Regions from separate parts of the Pseudomonas sp. FP453 genome, predicted to be linked through region 4. Evidence: predicted binding sites of a transcription regulator. Region 4 holds the regulator's gene; each other region holds the start of a gene.
What was found. The regulator sigma-54, encoded in region 4, starts transcription at its own class of promoters, with help from an activator protein. The targets are predictions, from matches to a motif close to ANTGGCATNNANNTTGCTNT.

Region 1 (5,733 bases), 2.7 Mb from region 4:
GCCAACCTGGAAGACCAGGGGCTGATCCGCGCGCGGCCGCAGTCCGGCTACTACGTGCACCAGACGCCCGCGCTCACCGCGCCGACGCCAGACATCGCCCGTGTAGAGCGCCCAGGGTTGGTCACCCGCAGCAGCATCATCCAGCAGGTATTGGTCGAGTCGCGCCGCGAAGGCGTGTTCCCGCTGGGCGCCGCCGTGCCGAGTGTCGATTACTTGCCGGTGCGCGCACTGCACCAGCAGTTGGCCAAGGTCACGCGCTTCCAGAGCCCGCGGGCGTTCAGCTACATGTTCAGCCCCGGTTTCGAGCCGCTGCGGCGCCAGGTGGCGATCCGCATGCGCGATGCGGGCGTGGTGGTGGACCCGTCCGAAGTGGTGATCACCCACGGTTGCGTGGATGCGTTGCAGATGTCGCTGCGGGTGCTGACCCGTCCCGGCGACCTGATCGCTGCGGAATCGCCGACTTATTACGGGTTGCTGCAACTGGCTGACCTGCTCGGCCTCAAGGTCATCGAAATTCCCAGCGACCCGGCGTCGGGCATGAGCCTGGAAGCCCTGCAACTGGCGGCCAACCAATGGTCGATCAAGGCCCTGGTGCTGACCACGCGCCTGAGCAATCCCCTCGGCGGCACCATGCCCGAGGAACGGCAGAAACAGTTGCTGCGCCTGGCCTCGGATTTCGATATCCAGATCGTCGAGGATGATATCTACGGCGAGTTGATGTTCGAAGTCGGCCGCACCAAGGCCCTGAAAGCCTATGACCGCCTGGATCGGGTGATCTACTGCTCGAGCTTTTCCAAGACCTTGTCCCCGGGCGTGCGCATTGGCTGGATGATTGCCGGCAAATACCAGCAGGAAATCCAGCGCTTGCAGATGTTCAGCACCCACTCGGCGTGCAGCGTCACGCAGATGGGCGTTGCGGCCTACCTGGAAAACGGTGGTTATGATCGTCACCTGCGCTATATCCGCCAGGAATATCGCAAGAACCTCAACGCCTTCCAGCTGGCGGTGCAGCAGTACTTCCCCGAAGGCACGCAGATGACCCGTCCCAGTGGTGGTTTTATCCTGTGGGTCAGTTTGCCGGGGCGGGTCAATACCCAGGAACTGCACGTACGCGCCCTGCAACAGGGCATCAGCATTGCGCCGGGGCTGATTTTCAGTAACACCGAGCAGTTCAACCACTGTATCCGTCTCAACTGCGGCACGCCGTGGAACCGCGAGGCAGAGCGCGCGCTGATGACCTTGGGGATGCTCGCCAGCCAGTTGTGCCAGGAAACCGCAGCGGGCTTTTGAACTCCGGAACAGGGGCATGATCGGTAGTAGGCTAATCACCACGCTTGTCATGCCGCGCACAACAAGCGAGCATATGGCCCTCTGCCGTTAATGCTGTTGGCGATATGACCTCTATTTTTCGTGCTGTCTGGGTGATTGGCCTGCTAAGCCTGTGCAACGTCGGCACCGTGCTGGCGGCGGCGCCTGTGACGGAACGCGCACCTGTCGCTGCCGAGCAAAAGACGCCGGCGAAAAAAGCCCCGGTGGCGAAAAAGAAGGCCCCGGCAGTGAAAAAACGCGTAACGAAAGCGAGCAAATCCGCCAGCGAAGTGGCCCAGACTAAATTGCCACCGGCACAGTTGGATCTGTCCTTGCCTTCAGACATGGTCAGGCACTTGCAGCCCATTGGCACCATGCCCAAACCCAAGAGCGTGCCCTTGCTGCCGCCGATGTTCGGTGAGAAACCCACCGACAACAGCGCCTTCCAGATCAACGGCCGCCTGCTCAGCAATGAGATGAAGCTGCAACTGCGCAACGAAGAGCGCCGTGACGTGGAAGGTGCAGCGTTGGAATTCGAGTTCAAGCAGTAAACTTTTCCCACAAACGTGACGGCGCCCTTCGACCATCTGTCGCAGACTGGTCAGTCACTTTTGTTTTCTGCGAAAAACCCCTGTTAGACCATTTTAAAACGGCTGTTTAAGGGCGTACTCTAGCCCGGCCATCCACATTGAGTCGTCGAGGACCTGCTGGTCATGAAATGCCGTGAAGGCTGTGGCGCTTGCTGCATCGCCCCCTCCATCAGTTCGCCACTCCCCGGAATGCCACAGGGCAAACCGGCGGGCGAACGCTGCCTGCACCTGTCGGTCGAACAGCTGTGCCAACTGTTCGGGCAACCGGAGCGACCGGCGGTGTGCAGTGATTTCAAGGCGGATATCGAGGTCTGCGGCACCGACCAGGCCGATGCGATCCGTTTGATCGGCTGGTGGGAGCAGATGACGGCGGCTTGATGGGCTTTACTATCGGAACTTCAACAATAAGGAATACAACAATGGGTTCGCTGAAACGAATGGCTGTGTTGTGCGGTTTTACGGTGATGTTTGCTGCCACTGCCCAGGCTGAGGATTGGCAGGTCGCCAAGGACGAAGACGGGATCAAGGTGTCGCTGAGCGAAGTCGCTGGCTCCAAGTACAAGGCGTATCGCGGTGTGACCACGATCAAGGCGCCGGTGGCCAAGATCCAGGCGCTGCAAGAAGACGTGGCGGGCGCCTGTTCCTGGATTCACGAGTGCAAATCGCAAAAACTGCTCAAGCAGGAAGGCGACAAGAGCTGGACCTACACCCAGTTCAAGGCACCGTTCCCGGTGACCGACCGTGACTCCATCCTGGAGATCACCACCTCCAAGGCCGCCGACGGCACGCTCACCCGCAAGTTGCTGGAAGTGCCCACCTATCAGCCGGAAGTCAAAGGCTACGTGCGTGTCGCCCAGGTCGAGGGTTTCTGGAAGCTGGTGCCAAAAGGCGACAACCTGACCGAAGTCACCTATCAAGTACACACCGAGCCAGGCGGCAGCGTGCCATCGTGGTTGGCCAACAAGTTCGTGGTGGACGCGCCGTTCAACACCTTGAAAGCCCTCAAGGACCACGCCGAGAAGTAAGCGCAGTTGATCAGGTGCCTCCGGCCTTGGGTGGAACGTTTGGCGAACCCTCAAGGTCCAGATGGATGTGAGCCCACACACGGGCTTTATCGAGGAGGCACCGATGCAAACGTGGAAAATTACCTTCGTTGACGATCACGGCGAGACCTCGGTGGAGCAGTTCGCCTGCGCTGAAAAACCCAGCCTCGAAGACGCCGCGCACATGATCCGCAACAAACTGGTACCGGTCGCCGCCGAACTTGACCTCAATGACCTTGAGGGGCGCAAGCCCGAGCCGACGGTCAAGATCCTCAAAGACCAGAACAGCATTCAAATCCTCGACATCTCGCCTGCCGCCTGAACATTCCCTGATTGCCATTAAAGCGCCTCTGGTGGAGGTGATAGCTTCGCGCTACTCTGCAATCGAGATCAGCGAATGAATCGCTAAGGTCTGGTCTTGTCAGCTACATGCTTGTTTTCCAGCGGTGTTGTCATTGCCGTGGTACCCACGCCATTGCGGCGTGGGCTTCGGGAAGCACGGAAAGTCTATCCATCGGTTAGAGGAGCACTTTTCATGAGCACAGCCTATCAAGAAGACATCAGCACCAACGTTCTGCGCCGCATGAAAGAAGGCGGCTTCGACTTCTCGCGTTTTCACCCCATCGAGTTCTACGCCATTTTCCCGGATGAGGAACGGGCGCGCAGGGCTGCGGGCGAGTTTCGTGGGGAATCCCTGAATGCCCAGGTCAGCGCGCGCGACGATGGCGCCTGGTACCTGGAACTGAGCAAGATCATGTTCGCCACCTACGACGGCATCGGCGACTTCGAGCAAGACTTTGAAGCCGTGGTGGAACCGCTGGGCGGGATTATCGAGGGCTGGGGCGTCAAGCAGGAGGTGCGTGGTTTACCCATGTAGCCGTATGAGAAACACAGCGTATCGGCTGACCTCAGGGTCGGCCGATTTTGTTTGTGCCGTAGGCAAACTTTTCGGAACTTGCGGGCCCTTTTTCAGCACCAAAAAAAAAGCCACCCAGCAAGGGTGGCCTAAAGGGAAGAGCGGTGTGCTGAAAGGAGCGTGTTCAGCAGATGAGCGCGATTATCCGCAGGCGTGGCCGGGCAGTGAAATCAACTCTGACTATGCTGTTGATAGTCAAAGCTCGCATTGCGATGAAGCGTACGACAGGACGGCGGGCATTCCTCGCACCAGGACGGTGCGGCTGGATTTCTGTTTCTATTCAACTCACTGATTTTTAAGTGTTTATGCCGCTGGCACGGGCCTTGCGATGGTTCTTGCGTCCGGGTGACAAGGAGTACGGCATGATCCGCACTTATTACGATGAAATGTACGATGGGGCAGGGCAGGTCCGCCCCCATTACCGCGAATTCGCCCGCTGGTTGGCCGAAACCCCTGCTGAACTGCTGGCCCAGCGCCGGCGCGAAGCCGATTTGCTGTTTCACCGCGCCGGGATCACCTTCACCCTTTACGGCGACGAGCAGGGCACCGAACGCCTGATTCCGTTCGACACGATCCCGCGCAGCATTCCTGCCAGCGAATGGCGGATTGTCGAGCGCGGCTGCATTCAACGGGTCAAGGCGCTGAACATGTTTCTCGCCGACCTGTACCACGAGCAGCGCATCATCAAGGCCGGGATCATCCCCGCCGAGCAGGTGCTGGCCAACGAGCAGTACCAGTTGGCAATGCAGGGCCTGGACCTGCACCGCGACCTGTATTCCCACATCTCTGGGGTCGATCTCGTACGTGATGGCGACGGCACCTACTACGTGCTGGAAGACAACCTGCGTACCCCCAGCGGCGTCAGCTACATGCTCGAAGACCGCAAGATGATGATGCGCCTGTTCCCCGAACTGTTCGCGGCCCAGCGCATCGCCCCCATCGACCATTACCCCAACCTGCTGCTCGACACCCTGAAAAGCTCCAGCCCCCTGGACAACCCCAGCGTGGTGGTGCTGACGCCGGGGCGCTTCAACAGTGCGTTCTTCGAGCATGCCTTCCTGGCCCGGGAAATGGGCGTGGAACTGGTAGAAGGCGCCGACCTGTTCGTGCGCGACGACCGCGTCTTCATGCGCACCACCGACGGCCCCAAGGCAGTGGACGTGATCTATCGCCGCCTCGACGACGCCTTCCTCGATCCGCTGGCGTTCAACCCCGACTCCATGCTCGGCGTGCCCGGCCTGCTCGCGGCCTATCGCTGCGGCAACGTGGTGCTGGCGAACGCCATCGGCACCGGGGTCGCGGATGACAAGTCGGTGTACCCCTTCGTCACCGACATGATCCGTTTTTACCTGGATGAAGAGCCGATCCTGAAGAACGTTCCGACCTTCCAGTGCCGTAAGCCCGACGAACTGTCCCACGTGCTGGCCAACCTGCCGGATCTGGTGGTCAAGGAAACCCAAGGCTCCGGCGGTTACGGCATGCTGGTGGGCCCCGCTTCCACGGCGGCGGAGATCGAAGCCTTCCGCGCACGCATCAAGGCCAAGCCCCATGCCTATATCGCCCAGCCCACCCTCTGTTTGTCCACGTGCCCGACTTTTGTCGAAAACGGCATCGCGCCGCGCCATATCGACCTGCGCCCGTTCGTCTTGTCCGGCAAGGAAACCCGCGTCGTGCCGGGCGGCCTGACCCGCGTGGCACTGCGCGAAGGCTCGTTGGTGGTCAACTCGTCCCAGGGCGGCGGCACCAAAGACACGTGGGTGGTGGAGGACTGATGCCATGCTGAGTAGAACTGCCTCGGATCTGTACTGGATGTCGCGCTACCTGGAGCGCGCGGAAAACCTCGCGCGCATGCTCGATGTCAGTTATTCGCTGTCGC
Region 2 (5,733 bases), 2.6 Mb from region 4:
CAGTTGGATCGACTGACCGTTGAGCAGGTTGGCTTCCTGGCATTGGCTGAGCAGCTCGTTGAGTGCCTGGCTCTGCGCCAGCAATTCGTCGCCGACGGAGGAATGACTGGCCAGTTGGGCAAGGCCGTCGTGATCGGTGGGCAGGCCGAGGCTGGCCAGGATCTGGCTGCGCTTCTTGCCATGCTGTTCGAGGAGCACGATGAGCGACTGTTTGCGCGCCAGGATTTCTTCCAGCAAGCGCATATCCCGGCCGTAGAGGGCCAGGGATTCTTCTTTCAGCAGCTCGAGCAATTGTTGCGTCGGCGCCAGATCATCAATGATCAGTTGAAGCAGGGTTTCGTCGTGGTGCATGGCTGGCCTTGGGTTTTAAGCGTCCAAAAGCCCGGCGCAGGCCTTTGCCTAGCGCTCGGCTTCGAAGTTAAGCAGCTTGCTGGCTACACGGTTGCTGTCGACTTTATAGCTGCCATCGGCGATTGCCTGTTTCAACTCGGCCACACGGGCACTGTTGACTACCGGTTGATCGCGCAGCGAGTCAGTGACCTTCTGCAACTGTTGAGCCTCATTGCTCAGGTGTACGGATTCCCCGCTTTGGCTTGCGCCGGCCTGTTCTGCCTTGGCGGGCAGTGGCTGGGACTTGGCTTCTACGCTGTCCTTGGCACCGGTGGTGCGCGTAGAGCCGGGCAATGCCTGGGAATTATTTAAACGACTGAAATCGATGACCATGATAAAAAACCTCTGGGTATTTGGACGCTTGCCATGTTTTCGGCCATACCCGGACAAACTTTAGGCTCGATTGACAATAAACCTGCCTGTGCGGACGTCTAGCGCACAGTGTAGGAAAAGCTGGCGCCTGATACCAGTTCTCTATAGGGCCACCTCGACCTGGCCCGGTGCCGTCACCCGTGCCTTGATCACGCGGTTGGAGTTGAGGTTCTTCACCCTGATCTGTTCACTCATGCCGCCATTGGATAGCGCTTCCCCCGGCATTTTTACCTGCAAGGCACCGCTGCTGGCGGAAATCACCACCTGATCGCCCTTGCGAATGACCTCGGCCTGTTCCAGATGCACCAGGGTAATGACCTGATCGGTGACCACTGGTCGGGTCAATTTCTGCCCGACCGCCTGATCGACCGAAGTGAGATAGCCCTGGCTGATCTGGCTGATATCGCGTTCACGCAGCACAACGTCTTCAAAACCGATGATGCCGGTACGCTTCAGCGGCCGCGCCACCACCACCACATCGCGGAACAGCTTGACCTGCGCCGGCACGAATACCGTCCACGGCGCAGCGCCCTCGCAACGCACCTTCACGGTCACGCGGCCAATCGGCTGGGCGGGGCTTTCCAGGGTGGCTGTCAATTCCTTGTCGCACATCGGCATGCGCAAGCGCGGGTCGAGTTGGTTGACCTGGATTTCATATCGCCCGGGTGTCTGGGTGGTCGCCAGATAATCTTCTACAGTGAACTCAAGAAACCCTTGGGTGACGCCGATAAGTAGATCAGGCAAGGTGACGTTGTCCGCGCGGGCCGTGGTGCCCAATCCCAGGGCAAGCAGCGCCAGCGGTACGCAAAACAAGCGGCAATACCGTGTCAGGTCAAGGTGTCGGGAAACTGTCGTTTTAATATCCATGACCAATAAATAGCAAAGCTCGTGCCGTTTAGTGTTGGGTGCGCGTCACTGCCCTTATAGGTATGGCCAAAGGTTTTAGCGTGGGAGTCAAGGCATGGCAGGAGTAATGGATTCAGTAAACCAGCGCACACAGCTGGTAGGGCAGAATCGCCTGGAGTTGTTGCTTTTTCGCCTGGATGGCAAACAGCTGTACGGCATCAACGTGTTCAAGGTGCGGGAAGTGTTGCAGTGCCCCAAGCTGACGATCATGCCCAAGTCCAGCCCGGTGGTGTGTGGCGTGGCCAACATCCGTGGCGCGACCATTCCGATCCTTGACCTGTCCCTGGCTACCGGCTCGGCAGGTTTGCAGGACCGCGAAAACCCTTTCGTGATCATCACCGAGTACAACACCAAGACCCAGGGTTTCCTGGTGCGCTCGGTGGAGCGCATCGTCAACATGAACTGGGAAGAGATCCATCCGCCGCCCAAGGGCACCGGCCGCGATCACTACCTCACGGCGGTGACGCGGGTGGACAACCAGTTGGTGGAAATCATCGACGTGGAGAAAATCCTCGCCGAAGTGGCGCCCACCTCGGAAGCGATTTCCGTCGGTGTGGTCGACGCCGAGACGGCGCACAAGGCGATCTCGCTGCGCGTGCTGACGGTGGACGACTCCTCGGTGGCGCGCAAGCAGGTGACCCGGTGCCTGCAAACCGTCGGCGTAGACGTGGTGGCCCTCAATGATGGGCGCCAGGCGCTGGATTACCTGCGCAAACTGGTCGATGAAGGCAAGAAACCGGAAGAAGAATTCTTGATGATGATTTCCGACATCGAGATGCCGGAAATGGACGGATACACCCTCACGGCCGAGATACGCAACGATCCACGCATGCAAAAATTGCATATCATCCTGCATACTTCATTGTCGGGCGTATTCAACCAGGCGATGGTCAAGAAGGTCGGTGCTGATGACTTCCTGGCCAAATTCCGTCCGGATGACCTGGCAAACCGGGTTGTCGACCGGATCAAGGCAGCAGATCACGGCTAGGGGATTTCCCCTGGCGGTCACACGATTTAAGAGGCGGTATCATTGTCTACGGGTAATTTGGATTTCGAACAGTTCCGGGTCTTCCTGGAAAAAGCCTGTGGCATATTGCTCGGTGAAAACAAGCAGTACCTGGTATCCAGCCGTCTCAACAAGCTGATGGAACAGCAGGGCATCAAGTCGTTGGGCGAGCTGGTTCAACGTATCCAGGGGCAGCCGCGCAGCGGGCTCAAGGAAATGGTGGTCGATGCCATGACCACCAACGAAACCCTGTGGTTTCGTGACACCTACCCGTTTGAAGTGCTCAAGAGCAAAGTGCTGCCGGAAGCCATCAAGGCCAGCCCGGGCCAGCGCTTGCGCATCTGGTCGGCGGCCTGCTCCTCGGGGCAGGAGCCGTATTCGATCTCGATGTCCATCGATGAGTTCGAGCGGACCAACATGGGCCAACTGAAAGCCGGTGCGCAGATTGTTGCCACCGACCTGTCCGGCACCATGCTCACCAACTGCAAGACCGGCGAGTACGACAGCCTGGCCTTGGGCCGAGGTTTGTCCCAGGAGCGCCTGCAGCGTTACTTTGACCCGAAAGGGGCAGGGCGTTGGGCGGTCAAGGCGCCGATCAAGAGCCGCGTGGAGTTTCGCTCGTTCAACCTGCTCGACAGCTACGCCAGCCTGGGCAAGTTCGACATGGTGTTCTGCCGCAACGTGCTGATCTACTTCTCGGCCGAAGTGAAGAAAGACATCCTGTTGCGCATCCATGGCACGCTCAAGCGTGGGGGCTATCTGTTCCTCGGTGCTTCCGAAGCGCTGAACGGTCTGCCGGATCATTACCAGATGGTGCAGTGCAGCCCTGGGATCATCTACCAGGCCAAGTAAGAATCAAACATGTGGGAGCAGGCTTCTGTGGGAGCTGGCTCCCACATTTGATTTTTTGCGGCAATCGTTGCAATAGCGGCAATCCCCCATTGCCGCTTTACTGGCACCACGCGGAAACCCATTGCCGCTTTTCTGGCATTGCCGCCCGGCAATCTCCCCGCAAAGCCCTGAAATACGGGCCTTCGAAGAATTGGCACACACCTTGCTATAACCCTGCTAACGAACAGCAGGTCAGCCTAAAGGTTTCCGCCATGAGCATCAGCTTCGATAAAGCGCTCGGTATCCATGAACAAGCCCTGGGCTTCCGCGCCCAGCGTGCCGAAGTCCTGGCCAACAACATTGCCAACGCCGATACCCCGAACTACAAGGCTCGGGACCTGGACTTCTCCGCCGTGCTCGCTGCACAGCAGGACAAGACCAAGAACGGCACCTTCGCCTTGAACATGACCAACAACCGTCATATCGAAGCGCAAGGCCTGAGCAGTGGGGACGAGTCGCTGCTGTATCGCACGCCGATGCAGCCGTCGATCGACCAGAACACCGTCGACGCCCAGCTGGAGCAATCGGCCTACGCCGAGAACTCGGTGAACTTCCAGGCCAGCTTTACCCTGCTCAACAGCAAATTCAAAGGGCTGATGTCAGCCCTGCGTGGAGAGTAAGCCATGTCCCTGTCCAGTGTTTTCAATATTGCCGGTAGTGGCATGAGCGCGCAGACCACGCGTCTGAACACCGTCGCCAGTAACATCGCCAACGCCGAAACCGTGTCGTCGAGCATTGACCAGACCTACCGCGCCCGTCACCCGGTGTTCGCCACCATGTTCCAGGGCGGCCAGGCCGGTGGCAGCGATTCGCTGTTCCAGGACCAGGGCAATGCCGGTTCCGGCGTGCAGGTGCTGGGCGTGGTCGAAGACCAGAGCAACCTGGAAGCCCGCTACGAGCCTAACCACCCGGCCGCGAACGAAAAGGGTTACGTCTACTACCCCAACGTCAACGTGGTCGAGGAAATGGCTGACATGATTTCCGCCAGTCGCTCGTTCCAGACCAACGCGGAAATGATGAACACCGCCAAAGCCATGATGCAGAAGGTCCTGACCCTGGGTCAGTGATAAGGGGCGCCAAATAATGGCCATCGTTGATACCACCACCAACACGGCAGTCCAGGACCTTTTCAACACCAAGGTCAAGACCGCAACAAACAATGTGGCGAGCACCGCCACTGCGGCCACGGGCAACCAGTCCCTGGGCAAGGATGCGTTCCTGCAACTGCTGGTCACCCAGCTGAAGAACCAGAACCCGCTGTCGCCCCAGGACAACGGCGCGTTCGTCGCCCAGCTGGCGCAATTCAGCAGCCTGGAAGGCATCAACACCCTGAACGACTCGGTGAATGCGATTTCCAGCAACTTCAGCTCGTCGCAAGCGCTGCAAGCGTCGTCGCTGGTGGGGCGTTCGATCATCACCCAGACCGACAAGGCCTTGGTGGATACCAGCAAGAGCATGACCGGTTCCGTCGCCGTCACCTCGGCGGTGGGCAACGTCTCGGTGAAGATCACCGACAAAGACGGCAACGTGGTGCGCACCGTCGATATGGGCGCGCAGAGCGCCGGTACGGCCGACTTTATCTGGGATGGCAAGAACGACAAGGGTGAGGTCGCCGCAGCGGGCACTTACACCTTTACCGCCACCACCAAAAATGACAAAGGCGACGCGGTTGTCCTGGCGACTTCCCTGCCAGCCACCGTCACCAGCGTGACCTTGAGCAAGACCGGCGGCGAAATGCTGCTGAACCTTGCCGGCGGCATGGGCAGCGTCAAGCTGTCGCAAATTCAGACTATCGGTACATAGAGCCGGCTAAATACGGCAGAGGGAGAGAAACATGTCTTTTAACATCGGCCTTAGCGGCCTCTATGCGGCCAACAAACAACTGGACGTGACCGGCAACAACATCGCCAACGTCGCGACCACCGGCTTCAAATCGTCCCGTGCGGAATTCGCCGACATCTACGCCGCGTCCAAGCTCGGCACCGGCCAGAACACCATCGGCAACGGTGTGAACCTGGCGGCAGTGTCCCAGCAGTTTACCCAGGGTGAAGTGAACGCCAGCGGCGGCATCCTGGACATGGCGATCCAGGGTGGCGGCTTCTTCGTGCAGAAGGGCAGCGACGGTTCGCTGGAATACACCCGTAGCGGCGCCTTCCGTGCCGACAAAG
Region 3 (5,733 bases), 2.9 Mb from region 4:
GCGGCCGTTCTGGTTGAAGTTGGCGACAAAGGCCGGCAGCATCGGCTCGAAGATTGCCGGTTGCTTGACGTTACTGGCGGTTTCGGCAGCCGGTGCCGGTTTGCTTGCACTGCTGTGCATGATGTACCAGGTGCCACCGACAGAGGCGCCGATAGCCAGGATCAGGCCCACGACAATCATCAGGATAAGCTTGAGCTTGCCTTTGCCTGCGGGTGCTTTTGCTGCGTCGTCGCTCTTCGCCATGCCAATAATCCGTCACTATTCGGGGATTCATAGATCTACGGAAAGGCAAGAGCAAGTGTTATGCCAGAGTTGTCTGGTAATGCGAGGAAGCAGCTACACCCCAAATCAACTGTGGGAGCTGGCTTGCCTGCGATAACGGTGTGTCAGTGAATACATCTGTCACTGATAGATCGCTATCGCAGGCAAGCCAGCTCCCACATGGACCGCGTTCCTGCTGGGATCAGGCATAGTAATCGACGGCGCTGGAGCCGATCACCGTTGACGTCACCGGCGCAACCGCTTCAGCCACTTCAGCATGGGCACCGCTGTCACTATCACCCCCACGCCCACCGATACCACTCACGCCACGCGCCTGGCCCTGCTGCTGTTGCTGCTCCTGGCCACGGGACTGGTCCGACACGTTCACATCCACCTGTCCCATGCCCTGCTGGGCAAACATCTCGCGCAGGCGCCCGGACTGGCTTTCCAGCGCTTCACGCACCACGGCATGGCCGCTCATGAAGCTGACCTGGGCCTGCTGGTCCGCCGTCATATTGACTTTGATATCCAGGCGCCCCAATTCCGCTGGCTGCAACTGGATCTCGGCGGACTTGAGGTTTGCGCTGGACAGGTACATCACGCGGTTGACCACTTCTTCGGTCCAGCCGCTCTGGTGCATGGCCAACGGCGTGTTAGTGGCCGGCGGCAAGGCATTCGCGGTTTTCGGCGTGGCGGCCTGGGTCAACGCAGCCAGGCGGTTGGCGAAGTCATCGACACGGGTGTCGCTGCTGGCGCCCTTCAAGTCCTTGAGACCGTCTTCGATCAGCCCGCTGAAGGCCTTGTCGCCACCTTGGTCAGTGCTGTCCTTGGCGGCTTGCTGGTCGACCATATTGGCCAGGCCAGCCGTGAAGTTTTGCGCAGCGGTGGGCTGGTCCAGGTTTGGCGCAGGTTTCTGCGGCGACTGGCTGCTGGCGGAGACGTGGCCGCCCTGCTCCATCGCCAGGCGTACGGCCGGCATGGAATCGAGGGGGTCCGCCTCGGGGTCGAAGGCTGGCTGCTTGACCTCATCGGTCACCACCAGCGGTGCGGTGGCCACGGGCGCAGGCTTGCTGTCGTCAGTAACAGTCACCACCGGCACGACTACAGCCGGCGTGACCGTTGCCACCAAGGCCGGGTCGACTGCCGGGTCAGTGGGAGGCTGCTGCGCCAGGGCCGGGCCGACAGGTTTGTCGTCATCCGTGCTGGCGCTGTCGTCGGACTTGGCGGGCGGTTTGGCAGGCAAAGGATTGCCGCTATCGGCAACCGCCGGCTTGCTGGCGGCAGGTTTGTCATTGCTGTCCACCTGCTTGGCATTGGCGTCGGCAGGCTTGTCGCGTGTGGTTTTTGACGGCGCGTCGTCGGCCTTTGCCACCGGTTTTGCCCCCTGGCTGGCGAACACCTGGGCAAAGCCGGCGCCCTTGTCACGCGGCTCCACGGCCGCTGCCGGGGGGTTGGCAGCGGGCGCTTGCGGCTTGGCCGCAGGGGCAGCCTGGAGGAGCGAATTCGGGGCGACTGGCATAGGTAAAGGTCTCCACTGCATGGGGTCGGGGATGCAGTAACAGGAGATAGAGCAAGAGTCGGGCCAGGTTGCCGAGTGCGACTTGAAATGCGGGAGCTGGCTTTTCTGTGGGCGCTGGCTTGCCTGCGATGCGGGCAACTCGGTATTTCAGTTAAACCGTGGTGATGCTATCGCAGGCAAGCCAGCTCCCACAGGTCAGAGCTGGAAGCGCTGGCGCTCCGACTCATACAGCGGCCGCACCAGCGCAAATTCGTGATCGATCTGATCCACCAGCTCACCCAAGTCACTGCCAGGCGCCTGCGCCGACTCCGCCTCCAACCGCTGGCACAACTGCGCCAGCCGCACCGCGCCCAGGTTGCCGCTGCTGCCCTTGAAGCTGTGGGCGATGCGCCCGAGCGCCTTGGCGTCATCCCGCGCCTTGCGCAGCGCTTCGACGCGCTTTTGCGAATCGTCGAGGAAGGTATCCAGCAAGCGCGGATACTCACCTTCCATCACTTCCTGCAACCCCGATAACACGTCCGGGTCCAGATGAATCTCAGCCACTTGTTCGCTCCTTGATCAAGAATCGGCGGATTATGCCTGAGCCGGCCACGAAAACTCCACGCAGACGCTCCGCCCGCCGTCGGACCAGTGCACGTCGCCGCTCAATTGACGCACCAGGTTCAGCCCCCGGCCCGACAGGCGATCAACCTCCAGCGGGCGCGCCAGCACCTGTTCCACGTCAAAGCCGGCGCCGCTGTCTTCGATGCGCAACGACATCTGCCCGCCCGTCGCCGTCGGCACCACCTGCACGTGCACCCGCACGTAACCGCCGCTCAACTGCGCCAACCGCTCGTTGCGCTGGCGATAGTAGTCGGCAAAACCGTGCACATCCCGCTTGAGCCGCGAGTCCAGGCCCAGCACGCCGTGCTCCAGGGCGTTGGAATACAGCTCGGCCATCACGCTGTACAACGCCCCGCTGCGCTCGCGCAGGCCGTGGATTTCCAGCAACAGTTGCAGCAAGTACGGCAACGGGTTGTAGCGCTTGAGGGTCTCGGCGCGAAACTCGAAACTCACCGACCAATCCAGCGGGCACGACTGGCTGCTGTCGGTATACAGTGGCCCGGTCGCGCGCAGGGACTGCCCGGCTTGCAGGGTGATTTCCACCATGCTCACGTCATCCCGCGCCTCACCGCGAAACCCGGCCAGGGCTTGCTCGATCTCGGCAAACAAAAGGTCGGGCTCGCGGTTGGCGGCAAATACCTGATGCAGGCGCTCGACGCCAAACAGCTGGTCATTGCTGTCAGCCGTGTCGAGCACGCCATCGGAGAGCAAAAACACCCGGTCACCCAGGGCCATCGGCCACACCTCGGTGCGGTCATCGAAGGCTTCGGCCGACAGCACGCCCAACGGCAGATGCCGCGGCACCAACGCCGTGCGCTTGCCGCTGGCGACTTCATGCACATAGCCTTCGGGCATGCCGCCGTTCCACACTTCCACCACACGGCGCTGGGTGCTCAGGCACAACAGGGTGGCGCAGCAGAACATGTCCACCGGCAGGATGCGTTTGAGCTTGACGTTCATCTCCCGCAGGATCTGCGCCAGGCCGTAGCCCTTGGCGGTCATGCCGTAGAACACTTCCGCCAGGGGCATGGCGCCCACCGCCGCCGGCAAGCCGTGGCCGGTGAAGTCGCCCAGCAACACATGCATATCGCCCGACGGCGTATAGGCCGCCAGCAACAGGTCGCCGTTGAACAGCGCATAGGGCGATTGCAGGTAGCGGATATTCGGCGCGGCGTTGATACAGCCCGAATGCGCCACCTTGTCGAACACCGCCTTGGCCACCCGTTGCTCATGCAGCAGGTAGTCGTGGTGCCGGGCGATCAGGTCGCGCTGTTGCAACACCGTGGCCTGCAAGCGGCGCAGGCGATCCATGGCGTTGATCTTCGCCGCCAGGATCAGCGGGTTGTAGGGCTTGGCCATGAAGTCATCGCCGCCGGCATCCAGGCACTGGGCCAGGGCCGAACTCTCACGCAGGGAGGTGAGGAAAATCACCGGCACCAAGGTTTCGCCGGCCAATTGCTTGATCTGGCGTGCCGCTTCAAAACCATCCATCACCGGCATCAGCGCGTCCATCAACACCAACTGCGGGCGCTCGCGGGCAAACACTTGCACCGCGTCCAAACCATTGCTGGCGGTGAGCACCTGATGCCCCTGGCGCCGCACGATGGTGGACAACAACAGCAGGTCGGTGGCGCTGTCTTCGGCGATCAGCACCGTCAGCGGCTCAAGCACGGGGGCCAGGCCGCTCAACTGATGTCGAACAGTTTGTCGAAGTTGGAGATGGCGAGGATCTTGCGCACATCGGAATTGCTGTTGACCACCTGCACGTCCGCGTTGTCACCGCCGGCGTGATCACGCAACAGCAGGAGCATGCCCAGGGCCGAGCTGTCCATGTAGGTGGTGTCTTTCAGGTCGACCACGTACAACTCGGGCACCTTGTAGAAGCGTTCGTAGGATTCGCGAAACGTCTGGTGGCTGCCGAAATCGAACCGACCCTTGATCGCGATCGTCAACTTCTTCCCGTCCAGGGATACTTCAGACTCGACTGACATGTGACTGCTTCCTTGTCATTGGCGGTAGACACAGGTTTAGCAGCTGAACGCCACAGCAGCAACACAGAGGATCAAATGTGGGAGCTGGCTTGCCTGCGATAGCGGTGTATCAGTGGGCTCATCTGTAGCTGATGTACCGCTATCGCAGGCAAGCCAGCTCCCACAGTAGGTCAGTGGTGATGGTTAGTATTGGGATTGGCGCGGGAGGCGCTGTGATAACTCATCCAGCAGCTTTTGCTCACGCTTGTCTTCCAACGCCCGCGCTTCGTCGATGTAGCGTTGCACCAGCTTGCGCAAGCCCTCGACCCGGGCGTACGCCTGCTGCCAGCTGTCGCGGGCCTTTTCGAAGTTGTTCTGGTGCCAGAGCAGGCTTTGGCGCTGTTGGTCGACGGCGGTTTCCAGCTGATTGAGAAAGCCCTGGTAGCCCATCAACCATTGGCCCGACACGCCCTGGGTGCCGCGTTCGATCCACTGTTGCTGGTATTCGCCGCGAAAGCGCTCCAGGTCGCCGAGCTTGCTTTCCGCCAGGCGCACCTGACCCTGGAAATACCCCAGGCGTTGCACCGCGGTTTTTTCGGCCTTTTCGGCCATGTCCACCACTGGCGCCAGGCGCGACGAACGAGTGCTGGCCATGGCTTAGCCGCCCGGTGCCGGGGCGAAGATCGAGTTCAGGTGCGCTTCGCTTTCGCCCATGCTGATTTTGTCGTTGAGGCCCTGGCGCAGGTAGGTCACCAGTTGCGGTTGCAGGGCAATCGCCAGGTCGGTGTCGCGGTCGCCACCGGCCACGTAGGCGCCGACGCTGATCAAGTCGCGGCTCTGCTGGTAGCGCGACCACAGCTGCTTGAACTGCTGCGCCCGCGCCATATGCGTCGGCGTGACCACCGACGGCATCACCCGGCTGATAGACGCTTCGATGTCGATGGCCGGGTAGTGCCCCTCCTCCGCCAAACGTCGCGACAGCACGATGTGGCCGTCGAGCACGCCCCGCGCCGAGTCGGCAATCGGGTCCTGCTGGTCATCGCCTTCGGACAACACAGTGTAGAACGCGGTAATCGAGCCACCCCCGGCCTCGGCGTTACCGGCACGCTCCACCAGCTTGGGCAGCTTGGCGAACACCGACGGCGGATAGCCTTTGGTGGCGGGCGGCTCGCCGATGGCCAGGGCGATTTCCCGCTGGGCCTGGGCGAAACGGGTGAGCGAGTCCATCAGCAACAGGACGTTCTTGCCCTTGTCGCGAAAATATTCGGCGATGCGCGTGCAGTACATGGCGGCGCGCAGGCGCATCAGCGGCGCATCATCCGCCGGCGAGGCGACCACGACTGAACGCTTGAGGCCTTCTTCGCCGAGGCTGTGCTCGAT
Region 4 (5,733 bases):
CACCAATGCGTACAGCATCCAGTACCTGCCGGACGGCAAGGTGCAGTACGAGATCACCTCGGACAAGGTCGAGCACGTGAAGACCAGCGAAGTGACCCTGCTGACCAACCCGGACATGAACATCTACCGCAGCACCGAGTTTCCGTGGCACGTCACCAGCAAGCGTGGCGAGGTCAACCCGGACGGCACCGAAGTGGAACTGATCGATTCGGTACGCGTTGCGCGCACCGATGATAAAAACCGTGACACCGTGATTACCAGCAGTCGCATGACCGTATTCCCGCAGAAGCAATATGCGCAGACCGAGCAAGACGTTAGAATCGACGGCGCTGGCGGGGTATCGACTGGCAAGGGAATGAAAGCGTATTTGAAAGAAAGCAGGATACACCTGCTATCGAACGTAAGAGGACAGTATGAGGCTCGTTAAAACTCTCCCTATTTTGCTCAGTCTGGGCGCAGCACTGGGAAGCGTGAGCGCCTGGGCTCTGCCGAACGATAGCCAGCAACCGATCCACATTTCGGCTGACGATGCGCAACTGGACGACAAGCAAGGCGTCGCCACCTACACCGGCGGCGTGATCATTACCCAGGGCTCGATGAAGATCACCGGCAATACGGTGACACTGACTCGCACCCAGTCCGGCGACATCGACGTGGTGACTTCGGTGGGCAACCTGGCCTACTTCGAACAGAAGCAGTCGCCTACCGACACCGGCCCGATGAAGGGCTACGGCAAGACCATCCAGTACCACGCCCAGCAGAACCGCATTGTCCTGATCGACCAGGCCAAGGTGCTCAGCCCGGACGGCAACTCCACGGAAGGCGAGAAAATCACCTACGACACCGTGAAGCAGATCGCCAACGCCGGCCGCGCCAATGGCTCCAAGGTGACCGCACCACGTCCGCGCATCGACATGGTTATCCAGCCGAAGAAGAAGGCCGAGTAATGGCAACCCTGAAAGCCCAGCATCTGGCCAAGGCCTACAAAAGCCGTCAGGTCGTGCGTGACGTCAGTCTGTCGATCGACAGCGGCCAGATCGTCGGCTTGCTCGGCCCCAACGGCGCCGGCAAGACGACCTGCTTCTATATGATCGTCGGCCTGGTCCAGGCGGATCAGGGTCGTGTACTGATCGACGACCTGGACGTGAGCCACCAGCCGATGCACGGTCGTGCACGGGCCGGTATCGGCTATCTCCCACAGGAGGCGTCGATCTTCCGCAAACTGTCGGTAGCCGACAACATCATGGCGATCCTCGAGACCCGCAAGGAACTCGACCGTGACGGCCGTCGCCAGGAGCTGGAAAGCCTGTTGCAGGAATTCCACATCAACCACATCCGCGACAACCTCGGCATGAGCTTGTCCGGTGGTGAGCGTCGTCGTGTGGAAATCGCCCGCGCCCTGGCCACCGCGCCGAAGTTCATCCTGCTGGACGAACCGTTTGCCGGCGTCGACCCGATTTCGGTCGGCGATATCAAGCAGATCATCCACCACCTCAAGGCGAAGGGCATCGGCGTACTGATCACCGACCACAACGTGCGTGAAACCCTCGATATCTGCGAAACCGCGTATATCGTCAACGATGGCCAACTGATCGCCGAAGGCGATTCAGCCACTATCCTGGCCAACGAACTGGTGAAGGAAGTGTACCTGGGTCACGAGTTCCGCCTGTAAACACCGTGGTGTCACGGCCGTTTGCCAAGGTGCGCGGAAATCAATAGGAACTTCCGGATTTTTATTGTTACCGCGCTCTAGGCAAAGCCCGCGATATCAGGCATATAATTTGCTTATGTTTGGCGCTCACGCGCCCTGTCGTGGATGGCGCATTGCGCCGGCGAATAAGGTGTTAAGCCCCTGCCATGAAACCATCGCTAGTCCTGAGAATGGGCCAGCAGCTGACGATGACACCGCAGCTGCAACAGGCCATCCGCCTGCTCCAATTGTCGACCCTGGACCTGCAACAGGAAATCCAGGAGGCCCTGGAGTCCAATCCGATGCTCGAACGCCAGGAAGAAGGCGACGACTTCGATAATGCAGACCCGCTGGCCGACAACATCGAGCAAAAACCCAACTCCGACGTGCAGGAACCCTCCTACCAGGAAACCGCCCCGACGGTGGACAACCTGGAAGAAGGCGAATGGAACGAACGCATTCCCAACGAGCTTCCCGTGGACACCGCCTGGGAAGACGTCTACCAGACCAGCGCCAGCAGCCTGCCCAGCAACGATGACGACGAGTGGGACTTCACCACCCGCACCTCCGCCGGCGAGAGCCTGCAGAGCCATCTGCTGTGGCAACTGAACCTGGCGCCGATGTCGGACACCGATCGCCTGATCGCCGTGACCCTGATCGATTGCATCAACAACCAGGGCTACCTGGACGAGACGCTGGAGGAGATCCTCGAAGCGTTCGACCCGGAGCTGGACATCGAACTGGACGAGATCGAAGCCGTCCTGCACCGCATCCAGCAGTTCGAGCCCGCCGGTATTGGCGCCCGCACCCTCAGCGAATGCCTGCTGCTGCAATTGCGCCAACTGCCCGCCAAGACCCTTTGGCTCGCTGAAGCCCAGCGCCTGGTCACTGACTACATCGACCTGCTGGGCAGCCGCGACTACAGCCAGTTGATGCGCCGCATGAAGCTCAAGGAAGACGACCTGCGCCAGGTCATCGAGCTGGTGCAGAGCCTCAACCCGCGTCCGGGCTCGCAGATCGAGTCCAGCGAAGCTGAGTACGTGGTCCCTGACGTGATCGTGCGCAAGGACAACGAGCGCTGGCTGGTGGAGCTGAACCAGGAATCGGTTCCACGCCTGCGGGTCAACCCGCAATACGCCGGCTTCGTGCGCCGCGCCGACACCAGCGCCGACAACACCTTCATGCGCAACCAGTTGCAGGAGGCCCGCTGGTTCATCAAGAGCCTGCAGAGCCGCAACGAAACCCTGATGAAAGTCGCCACCCAGATCGTCGAGCACCAGCGCGGCTTCCTGGAATATGGCGATGAAGCGATGAAACCGCTGGTGCTGCATGACATCGCCGAAGCGGTCGGCATGCACGAATCGACGATTTCCCGGGTGACCACGCAAAAATTCATGCATACCCCACGGGGTATTTATGAGCTGAAATACTTTTTCTCCAGCCACGTCAGCACCTCCGAAGGCGGCGAATGCTCGTCCACGGCGATTCGCGCGATCATCAAAAAACTGGTTGCCGCGGAAAATCAGAAAAAGCCATTGAGTGACAGTAAGATCGCTGGTTTACTGGAGGCACAAGGCATTCAGGTCGCCCGTCGAACCGTCGCCAAGTACCGCGAGTCCCTCGGGATCGCGCCTTCCAGCGAGCGTAAGCGTTTGATGTGACGGGCGGGCCACAGCGTTCCAGTGGTGGGTATTCCTGCCCACCGCTTTATGCACTGGCAACGAAGGAGAAGCTGTATGCAAGTCAACATCAGTGGACACCAACTGGAAGTGACCGAACCGCTGCGCGCCTATATCGGCGAAAAACTCAAAAGAATTGAGGGGCATTTCGACAAGATCACCAACGTGCAAGTCATCATGACTGTCGAAAAGCTGAAGCAGAAAATCGAAGCCACCTTGCGTATACCCGGCGGGGAAGTCGTCGCCAATGCCGAGCATTCAGATATGTATGCCGCCATTGACGACCTGACCGACAAGCTGGATCGCCAAATCAAAAAGCATAAGGAAAAGCAGCAGAGCCTTCTCCAGGGCACAGGCCGCTAACACTCCCCACCCATGATTCGACTTGAAACCATCCTGACCCCCGGCCGTTCCCTCGTGAACGCGCCGGGCGGCAGCAAAAAGAAAGCCCTCGAACAAATTGCCAACCTGATCAGCCGCGAAGTGCCTGACCTGGAGATGCAAGATGTGTACGAGGCTCTGATTGCCCGTGAAAAACTCGGTTCCACCGGTTTTGGCAACGGCATCGCCATTCCCCATTGCCGCCTCAAAAGCTGTGAGGCACCTGTCAGCGCCCTGTTGCACCTGGACGCCCCCATCGATTTCGACGCCATCGACGGCGCACCGGTTGACCTGCTGTTCGTTCTGCTGGTCCCGCAAGCCGCCACCGATGCACACCTGGAACTGCTCCGTCAGATCGCCAGCATGCTCGACCGCAAGGAAGTACGCGACAAACTGCGCAGTGCCAGCAGCAACGAGGCGCTGTACCAGGTTGTCCTGGATGAACAGAACGGGCAGTAATCATGCGTTTGATCATCGTCAGCGGCCGCTCCGGCTCGGGTAAAAGCACCGCCCTCAACGTGCTTGAGGACAACGGTTTCTACTGCATCGACAACCTGCCCGCCGGCTTGCTGCCGGAGCTGGCCGAACGTGCCCTGATCCATACCGAACTGGCGCAACCCCTGGTGGCCGTGTCGATCGATGCCCGCAACCTGCCCAGCCACCTTGAGCGGTTCCCGCAATTGCTTGAGGAAGTTCGCGCCAAGCACATACATTGCGATGTGTTGTACCTGGACGCCGACGAAGAGACGCTACTCAAGCGTTTTTCCGAAACCCGCCGGCGCCACCCCCTCAGCAGCCCGCATCGTTCCCTGGCGGAAGCCATCGAAGACGAAACCAAGTTGCTGGGGCCGATCATCGACCTCGCCGACCTCAAGATCAACACCACCAGCCTCAACCTGTACCAGCTGCGCGACGCCATCAAGCTGCGCCTGCTGAATCAGCCGGAGCCTGGCACCGCGTTTCTCGTCGAGTCGTTTGGCTTCAAGCGCGGCATGCCGGTGGATGCCGACCTGGTGTTCGATGTGCGTTGCCTGCCGAACCCCTATTGGAAACCCGAGCTGCGTGAGCAGTCCGGGCTGGACCAGCCCGTGGCCGAGTACCTGGCAGCGCAGCCGGATGTCGAAGAGATGTTCCAGGATATCTCCAGCTACCTGCTCAAATGGCTGCCGCGCTTTGCCGCAAGCAACCGGGCCTATGTCACCATTGCCATTGGCTGCACTGGCGGCCACCACCGCTCGGTCTACCTGACCGAACGCCTGGGCCAGGTACTGCAACAAACCCTCAAGAACGTCCAGGTTCGCCACCGCGACCTTAGCTGAAAGGATCACCCCCGCGATGCCCGCTCTGGAAATTGAAATCATCAACAAGCTGGGCTTGCATGCCCGGGCTTCTGCGAAGTTCGTCGGCGTTGCCGGGCAGTTCCCCTGCCAGATCCGTGCGGGGCGCACCCCGGAATCCATGGTCGATGGCAAAAGCATCATGGCCATGATGATGCTGGCCGCCGGCAAGGGCACCAGGATTCACCTGAAGACAGAGGGCGAGCAAGAGCAGGAAGCGATGGACGCCCTGGTGGCGTTGATCAACAATTTCTTTGATGAGGGTGAGTAAACTCACCCTTTGAGATGGGCGTGAAGTCGCAACGACTTCAGCCCAATGCGGTATCCATCACCATCATCAAGCAAAAACCGATGCACAACCCCAGGCTGGCAAGCTTTTCGTGACCGTTGCGCCGCGATTCGGGGATCACCTCGTGAGTCACCACCAGCAACATCGCCCCTGCCGCCAGCGCCAGCCCGAGTGGCAACAGCACTTCTGCCAGACTCACCAACCAGGCACACAGCACGGCAAATACCGGCTCGACCAAACCTGAGGCCGCACCGATCAGGAACGCCTTGACCCGCGACATCCCTGCCCCGGCCAACACCAAGGCAATCACCAGGCCTTCGGGCACATCCTGCAAGGCGATGCCCATGGCCAGGCTGT

Region 1: a site for sigma-54 is predicted at 4,168-4,187, ahead of PSH87_RS20985 (circularly permuted type 2 ATP-grasp protein). Genes of this name have one in related genera too.
Region 2: a site for sigma-54 is predicted at 3,716-3,735, ahead of flgB (flagellar basal body rod protein FlgB). Genes of this name have one in related genera too.
Region 3: a site for sigma-54 is predicted at 1,829-1,848, ahead of PSH87_RS19810 (flagellar hook-length control protein FliK). Genes of this name have one in related genera too.

The regions. Positions count from the first base shown of each region.
Region 1 is NZ_CP117435.1:4,640,927-4,646,659, reverse strand. Features, by position in the region: gene PSH87_RS21015 (PLP-dependent aminotransferase family protein) at 1-1,290, shown strand, start outside; gene PSH87_RS21010 (translation initiation factor 2) at 1,395-1,859, shown strand; gene PSH87_RS21005 (YkgJ family cysteine cluster protein) at 2,022-2,276, shown strand; gene PSH87_RS21000 (START domain-containing protein) at 2,318-2,923, shown strand; gene PSH87_RS20995 (hypothetical protein) at 3,027-3,263, shown strand; gene PSH87_RS20990 (ribonuclease E inhibitor RraB) at 3,477-3,818, shown strand; gene PSH87_RS20985 (circularly permuted type 2 ATP-grasp protein) at 4,220-5,629, shown strand; gene PSH87_RS20980 (alpha-E domain-containing protein) at 5,634-5,733, shown strand, end outside.
Region 2 is NZ_CP117435.1:4,703,398-4,709,130, reverse strand. Features, by position in the region: gene PSH87_RS21320 (flagella synthesis protein FlgN) at 1-351, opposite strand, end outside; gene flgM (flagellar biosynthesis anti-sigma factor FlgM) at 400-723, opposite strand; gene flgA (flagellar basal body P-ring formation chaperone FlgA) at 865-1,629, opposite strand; gene PSH87_RS21305 (chemotaxis protein CheV) at 1,724-2,656, shown strand; gene cheR (protein-glutamate O-methyltransferase CheR) at 2,699-3,526, shown strand; gene flgB (flagellar basal body rod protein FlgB) at 3,778-4,185, shown strand; gene flgC (flagellar basal body rod protein FlgC) at 4,189-4,632, shown strand; gene flgD (flagellar hook assembly protein FlgD) at 4,649-5,368, shown strand; gene flgE (flagellar hook protein FlgE) at 5,400-5,733, shown strand, end outside.
Region 3 is NZ_CP117435.1:4,377,854-4,383,586, forward strand. Features, by position in the region: gene fliL (flagellar basal body-associated protein FliL) at 1-243, opposite strand, end outside; gene PSH87_RS19810 (flagellar hook-length control protein FliK) at 464-1,780, opposite strand; gene PSH87_RS19815 (Hpt domain-containing protein) at 1,976-2,323, opposite strand; gene PSH87_RS19820 (fused response regulator/phosphatase) at 2,354-4,072, opposite strand; gene PSH87_RS19825 (STAS domain-containing protein) at 4,069-4,374, opposite strand; gene fliJ (flagellar export protein FliJ) at 4,558-5,007, opposite strand; gene fliI (flagellar protein export ATPase FliI) at 5,011-5,733, opposite strand, start outside.
Region 4 is NZ_CP117435.1:1,030,699-1,036,431, reverse strand. Features, by position in the region: gene lptC (LPS export ABC transporter periplasmic protein LptC) at 1-427, shown strand, start outside; gene lptA (lipopolysaccharide transport periplasmic protein LptA) at 414-947, shown strand; gene lptB (LPS export ABC transporter ATP-binding protein) at 947-1,672, shown strand; gene PSH87_RS04605 (RNA polymerase factor sigma-54) at 1,858-3,351, shown strand; gene hpf (ribosome hibernation-promoting factor, HPF/YfiA family) at 3,427-3,732, shown strand; gene ptsN (PTS IIA-like nitrogen regulatory protein PtsN) at 3,745-4,209, shown strand; gene rapZ (RNase adapter RapZ) at 4,212-5,069, shown strand; gene PSH87_RS04585 (HPr family phosphocarrier protein) at 5,086-5,358, shown strand; gene PSH87_RS04580 (ZIP family metal transporter) at 5,396-5,733, opposite strand, start outside.